Regions from separate parts of the Vibrio sp. 10N genome, predicted to be linked through region 3. Evidence: predicted binding sites of a transcription regulator. Region 3 holds the regulator's gene; each other region holds the start of a gene.
What was found. Region 3 encodes MetJ, which represses methionine synthesis genes. Its sites were predicted from a motif close to TTAGACNTNTANANGTCTAA; they were not measured.

Region 1 (2,281 bases), 2.8 Mb from region 3:
CTTTGCCATCTGACGAATATGCTCAGGCGTGGTACCACAACAGCCACCCACTAGGTTTAGGAAGCCACTTCGTGCCCATTCGCCGATATGCTCTGCCATGTCTTCAGGGGACAGGTCGTATTCACCAAAGGCATTCGGTAGACCAGCATTCGGGTGCGCAGAGACGAAACCTTCAGAGATGCGTGACATCTCTTCAACATACTGTCTTAGCTCATCAGGGCCAAGTGCACAGTTAAGACCGAAAGAGAGTGGCTGCACGTGGCGCAGTGCGTTGTAGAAAGCCTCAGTGGTTTGCCCTGAAAGCGTACGACCAGACGCATCGGTGATGGTACCTGAGATCATCACTGGAAGCTCAATGCCTAGCTCTTCAAATACCGATTCAACCGCAAACGAACAGGCTTTTGCATTTAGGGTATCGAAGATGGTTTCAATAAGAATTAAGTCACTGCCACCGCGAATCAGCGCGCGAGTGGATTCAGAATACGCTTCCACCAGCTCATCAAAACTAACATTACGGTAGCCTGGATCATTTACATCAGGAGAGATTGAACAGGTACGGTTGGTTGGGCCAAGTACACCGGCGACATAACGAGGGCGTTCTGGCGTTTTGGCTGTCCACTCATCGGCAGCGATTCTGGCAAGTCTGGCCGCTTCGTAGTTGATTTCCTCACTCAGCGATTCCATCTCATAATCGGCCATAGCGATTGTAGTGGCGTTGAAAGTGTTGGTTTCAAGAATATCCGCACCCGCTTCTAGGTAACCGCTATGGATCTCTTTAATAAGATCTGGCTGAGTTAAAACTAAAAGATCATTGTTACCTTTAAGATCACACTGCCACTCTGCAAAACGCTCACCGCGATAGTCCTCTTCTTCAAGCTTGTATCCTTGGATCATGGTGCCCATACCACCATCGATCAAAAGAATTCGCTGCTTGAGCTGATTTTCTATCTGCGATTTCTTACCTTGAGCATGACTGCTTTCAACGTACTTACTACTTCCCACGATACTGCCTCATTCCTTGCTAATGCTGTCATCGTATCACAGATTTTTTAGAAATCTAGACGTCTAAAAAATCTTTACTGACTTGTTATCCCTTCAAACTATCGGACTCTCGAAGCAGAAACAAGTCGTTCGTCGTCGAGTTAGTCAACGGAACGAATAAAAAGCAACGACCCCGCTCAAGCCACATCAAAATATAGATTTGACAAATAAATTAGCAAATAGAGATTGATATTCATGAGTGAGAAGAACAAAATCCCATTAACATTTATTTACATATCTAGGTGAAGTGATGTCCGTCTATCAGACTTTGTGCTTTTTATCCGCGGCAGCCATGCTAATTGCTCTAATAAACAGCAAGATAGGTAAAATGCAAACCACCATCGCAATAACTGCTGGGGCAATGATGCTATCACTGCTCATCTTAGTCGCAGGTCAAAATGATTGGTTTCATTTAACCGAGCTCGCGACAGAAACCGTCGCTGACATCGATTTTGAAGACTTTCTACTGCAGGGCATTCTTGGCTTTCTATTGTTTGCCGGTGGTTTAGGTATCAAACTTCCTTACCTGAAAGATCAGAAATGGGAAATCACAGTTCTTGCGTTGGCTGCGACTTTATTCTCTACGTTCTTCATCGGTTTTGTTCTGTATGGGTTCTGCTTACTGATCGGGATTGATTTTGGTCTTATCTACTGTCTGTTGTTTGGTGCACTGATTTCACCTACCGACCCCATTGCCGTGCTCGCTATCGTTAAGAAGCTGGATGCGCCTCAGCGCATTTCTACCCAAGTAGAGGGTGAGTCTCTGTTCAATGACGGCTTTGGGTTGGTGATCTTTGTTACCCTATTTACCATTGCTTTCGGCACGGAAGCACCAACTGTAGGCAGCGTTACTGCATTATTCTTACAAGAAGCCATTGGTGGCATTGTTTATGGCTTTGCGCTCGGTCTGGTGTTCCATTACCTCATAAGCTCAACCGACGATCACTCGATGGAGTTGCTACTCACCATAGGTATCCCAACTGCAGGGTATGCTTTTGCCGAGTTCCTTCACGTATCCGGCCCTCTCTCCATGGTGGTGTCTGGCATCATGATTGGCAACTGGACCCGCTACATTGGATTCTCGAAAGAATCAGAGGAGCACCTTGACCACTTTTGGGAGCTTGTTGATGAGTTCTTAAATGGCGTGCTATTTCTGCTTATTGGTATGTCGATGCTGCTGTTCCAATTCCACCAAGAAGACTGGATCATGATGGCCATCTCTGTACCTCTTGTGCTTTGC
Region 2 (2,281 bases), 150 kb from region 3:
TGGAGTAAAAACTCAGGCTAAGAGTAATTACAGACCAGCAAACTCACGTAGGATTGCTGCTTTATCTGTCGCTTCCCAAGGGAATTCTTCGCGACCGAAGTGGCCGTATGCTGCTGTCTTTTTGTAGATAGGCTGAAGCAGGTTTAGCATCTCTTGTAGACCGTATGGACGTAGGTCGAAGTTTTGACGAACCGCTTCTACGATGATGTCGTGAGAAACTTTTTCAGTACCAAATGTCTCAACCATGATAGACGTTGGATCCGCAACACCGATTGCGTAAGACAGTTGGATCTCACAACGGTCAGCCATACCAGCCGCTACGATGTTCTTCGCTACATAACGTGCTGCGTATGCTGCAGAACGGTCAACTTTTGATGGATCTTTACCAGAGAATGCACCGCCACCGTGACGAGCTGCACCGCCGTAGGTATCAACGATGATCTTACGACCTGTTAGACCACAGTCACCCATAGGACCGCCGATTACGAAACGACCGGTTGGGTTGATGAAGAAGTTGGTTTCTTTGTTGATCCACTCAGATGGTAGTACTGGCTTGATGATCTCTTCCATTACCGCTTCACGCAGATCAGGTGTTGAGATTGAATCACAGTGCTGAGTTGAAAGAACAACCGCATCGATACCCACGATCTTACCTTGGTCGTATTGGAACGTTACCTGAGACTTAGCGTCTGGACGTAGCCAAGGTAGAGTGCCGTTTTTACGTACTTCTGCTTGCTTTTGAACAAGGCGGTGAGAGTAAGTAATAGGTGCTGGCATTAGGATGTCAGTTTCGTTCGTTGCGTAACCGAACATGATGCCTTGGTCGCCTGCGCCTTGCTCTTTAGGATCCGCTTTATCAACACCTTGGTTGATATCTGGAGACTGCTTACCGATGGTGTTTAGAACGGCACAAGAGTCCGCATCAAAACCCATATCAGAGTGCACGTAGCCGATTTCGCGAACGGTTTCACGAGTTAGCTCTTCGATGTCTACCCATGCTGAAGTGGTGATCTCACCACCCACCATCACCATGCCAGTCTTAACGTAAGTTTCACAAGCAACACGTGCTTTTGGATCTTGTTCTAGGATTGCATCAAGAACCGCGTCAGAGATTTGGTCTGCGATTTTATCTGGATGGCCTTCTGATACTGACTCAGAAGTAAACAGGTGCTTAGCCATGAGAGCTCCAATTACTGTTTTTAAGCGAGTGTCTAATTACTCACTTGTAATAAATTCAATGATATATAGTAGGTGTATCTACATCTAGACGTCTATTCTAGTCATCAATGTTCGATTAGCAAGCGATTTTTGCTTTTAACATATAGCCAAACGTTTGCCTGTTTTAAACGCTGCGAGCCATATTCAGCCGACATTATTCGGCGAAAATGCCAAAAAATGACGGTAAATCGTTTGCAGAGACTATATCGCTTTGCGACAATAGCGGCCGCTGATTATTCAATCAGTCTATGAAAAACTTGGAATTCGCTTAATGCACTCAGGAGCAGACATGTCTTCTCGTAAACAACTCGCTAATGCAATCCGCGCGCTAAGCATGGATGGTGTTCAACAAGCTAACTCAGGTCACCCAGGTGCACCTATGGGTATGGCAGATATCGCTGAAGTTCTTTGGCGTTCTCACCTAAATCACAACCCGTCAAACCCAGAGTGGGCTGACCGCGACCGTTTTGTTCTGTCTAACGGCCACGGCTCTATGCTGATTTACTCTCTGCTTCACCTCAGCGGCTACGAGCTGTCAATTGACGATCTTAAAAACTTCCGTCAACTGCACTCAAAAACGCCTGGTCACCCAGAGTACGGCTACGCACCAGGTATCGAGACGACGACTGGCCCTCTAGGCCAAGGCATCACTAACGCGGTTGGTATGGCGATTGCTGAGAAATCTCTTGCAGCGCAATTCAACAAAGAAGGTCACGACATCGTTGACCACTTCACTTATGTCTTCATGGGTGATGGCTGTCTGATGGAAGGTATCTCTCACGAAGCGTGTTCACTAGCGGGTACTCTAGGTCTTGGTAAGCTGATCGCTTTCTGGGATGACAACGGCATCTCTATTGATGGCGAAGTGGAAGGCTGGTTCTCTGATGATACGCCTAAACGCTTTGAAGCGTACGGCTGGCACGTAATCCCTGCAGTAGACGGTCACGATGCTGACGCGATCAATGCAGCGATTGAAGCGGCAAAAGCGGATCCACGTCCAACACTTATCTGTACTAAAACCATCATCGGTTTTGGTTCACCAAACAAAGCGGGCTCTCACGAC
Region 3 (2,281 bases):
CTTGTTCAAACCCTGATCCAGAAATCAAACCGGAGCTTGCTCACCAAGTTCGTGATGACCTAATCATGGGCACCGGTCGTTCAGACTATCCAAACCAAGTAAACAACGTACTGTGTTTCCCGTTTATCTTCCGTGGCGCACTGGATGTTCGTGCAAGCGAGATTAATGATGAAATGAAACTGGCTGCGGTCGAAGCGATTCGTGAGCTAGCGAAAGAGCCAGTACCACAAGACGTACTGGATGCTGCCGGTGTTGAAGCGCTGACGTTTGGTAAAGACTACATCATTCCAAAACCGATGGATCCACGTCTGCTACCTCGCGTAGCTAAAGCGGTCGCGAAAGCAGCGGTTGAATCGGGTGTGGCGCGTATTGAGTTGCCTGATAGTTATATGGCTTAATTACTCAACTGCGTAGTATTGACGCTATATCGTCTATCCTCCCTGTTACCAGTCACCCCGGTGCGCTTTCGTCATCCCCTTGAAAAAGGGGATCTCTCGCAGCGAGTGACTCACGTAAGTTGAGCACCATATGCGCTGACAAAGATCCTCACTTTCGTGAGGATGACGAATAAAAAAAGACGGTATTAATACCGTCTTTTTTACTTCCGTTTAAGCGTTACTCTTCATCAAACGCTTCAAACTCAATCCCCATCGCCGTCATTAGCTCTTTTGCTTCTGTTGGGATGTCATCTGGACGGTCTTTTCTCAAATCTTCGTCGGTTGGAAGCGGCTGGCCAGTGTAGGCGTGCAGGAAAGCTTCGCACAATAGCTCACTGTTGGTTGCATGGCGTAAGTTATTGATTTGGCGGCGAGTACGCTCATCAGTCAATACCTTTAGCACCTTCAGCGGGATAGACACTGTGATTTTTTTTACCTGTTCGCTTTTCTTACCGTGCTCCGCATATGGGCTAATGTATTCACCATTCCAATCTGCCATTACACACCTTCGCTCTGTTAATCATAAATAGTAGTAATAAGAATGCTGCAATTTTAGCGGGATTTACCGCCATAAGCAAAGACATATAGACGTCTAGAAGTGTTGACGTCTCACATTTTGGCAAGTAAAGTGGTTCAACGAATGTGGACATTTATTTTAATGCAATGTTAATTCTTTAACGTTTGTGGCTTTTGCCGGTTCCCATATTACCGACAAAAGTGGACACTGTGGTTACACCTACTAGCCATGCGATCTGAGAAAGGAAGTTTCTATGAGCAATCGGAAGCCAGCGACAATAGCCGTACGTACTGGTATCGAATCGGATACCCAGCATCACGCTGTGGTGCCACCTATTTATCTTTCTACTAACTACGGATTCCCTGCGTTTGGGGAAGTGCCGACTTACGATTACACCCGCTCAGGAAACCCAAACCGAGGTTTACTAGAAACCGCTCTGTATGAGCTGGAATCTGGTAAAGGTGCGGTCGTGACCAACTGTGGTACTTCTGCGCTTAACCTTTGGGTCTCTGCTTTCTTAGGCCCTGAAGACACCATTATTGCCCCTCACGATTGTTATGGCGGTACTTACCGTTTATTTAACACGCGAGCACAAAAAGGCGACTTCAAGGTTCAATTTGTCGATCAAAGTGATGAACAAGCTTTTGATGCCGCGCTTGAGAAAAAGCCAAAACTCATCTTGCTAGAAACACCATCAAACCCGTTAGTGCGTGTGGTGGATATCGCTGCTGTGTGCGAAAAAGCAAAAAAAGTGGGCGCGCTGGTGGCCGTGGACAATACCTTTTTGACACCGGTGTACCAAAAGCCTCTTGAGCTTGGTGCGGACTTTGTTATTCACTCAACCACTAAATATATCAACGGTCACTCTGATGTGATTGGCGGTGTGGTGATCACTAAAACCGAAGAACACGCCGAAGAGCTAGGCTGGTGGGGCAACTGTATTGGTGCGACGGGCACGCCATTTGATAGCTATATGACGCTGCGCGGTATTCGTACCCTTGGTGCTCGTATGCGTGTTCATGAAGAAAGCTCGCAACAGATCCTCGATTTTCTCAAGCCGCAACCATTAGTGAAAGTGATTTATCACCCGAGCTTACCTGAGCATCCGGGCCATGAGATTGCTAAGAAGCAGCAGTCAGGCTTCGGCTCAATGCTGAGCTTTGAGTTCGCTGGCAGTTTTGAGCAGCTTAAATACTTTGTTGGCGAGCTAGAGCTATTCTCTCTCGCAGAGTCGTTGGGCGGCGTAGAAAGTCTGATTTGCCACCCTGCATCAATGACACACCGTGCCATGGGTGAAGAGGCGTTGGCGGAAGCGGGCGTTTCTCAG

Region 1: the regulator MetJ is predicted to act here: its motif matches at 1,050-1,069, upstream of metH (methionine synthase).
Region 2: the regulator MetJ is predicted to act here: its motif matches at 1,256-1,275, upstream of metK (methionine adenosyltransferase).

The regions. Positions count from the first base shown of each region.
Region 1 covers NZ_BTPM01000001.1:435,234-437,514, reverse strand. The annotation lists gene metH (methionine synthase) at 1-1,002, opposite strand, end outside; gene AAA946_RS02290 (cation:proton antiporter) at 1,292-2,281, shown strand, end outside.
Region 2 covers NZ_BTPM01000001.1:3,043,053-3,045,333, reverse strand. The annotation lists gene metK (methionine adenosyltransferase) at 28-1,179, opposite strand; gene tkt (transketolase) at 1,490-2,281, shown strand, end outside.
Region 3 covers NZ_BTPM01000001.1:3,188,839-3,191,119, reverse strand. The annotation lists gene AAA946_RS14825 (malic enzyme-like NAD(P)-binding protein) at 1-398, shown strand, start outside; gene metJ (met regulon transcriptional regulator MetJ) at 616-936, opposite strand; gene AAA946_RS14815 (O-succinylhomoserine (thiol)-lyase) at 1,208-2,281, shown strand, end outside.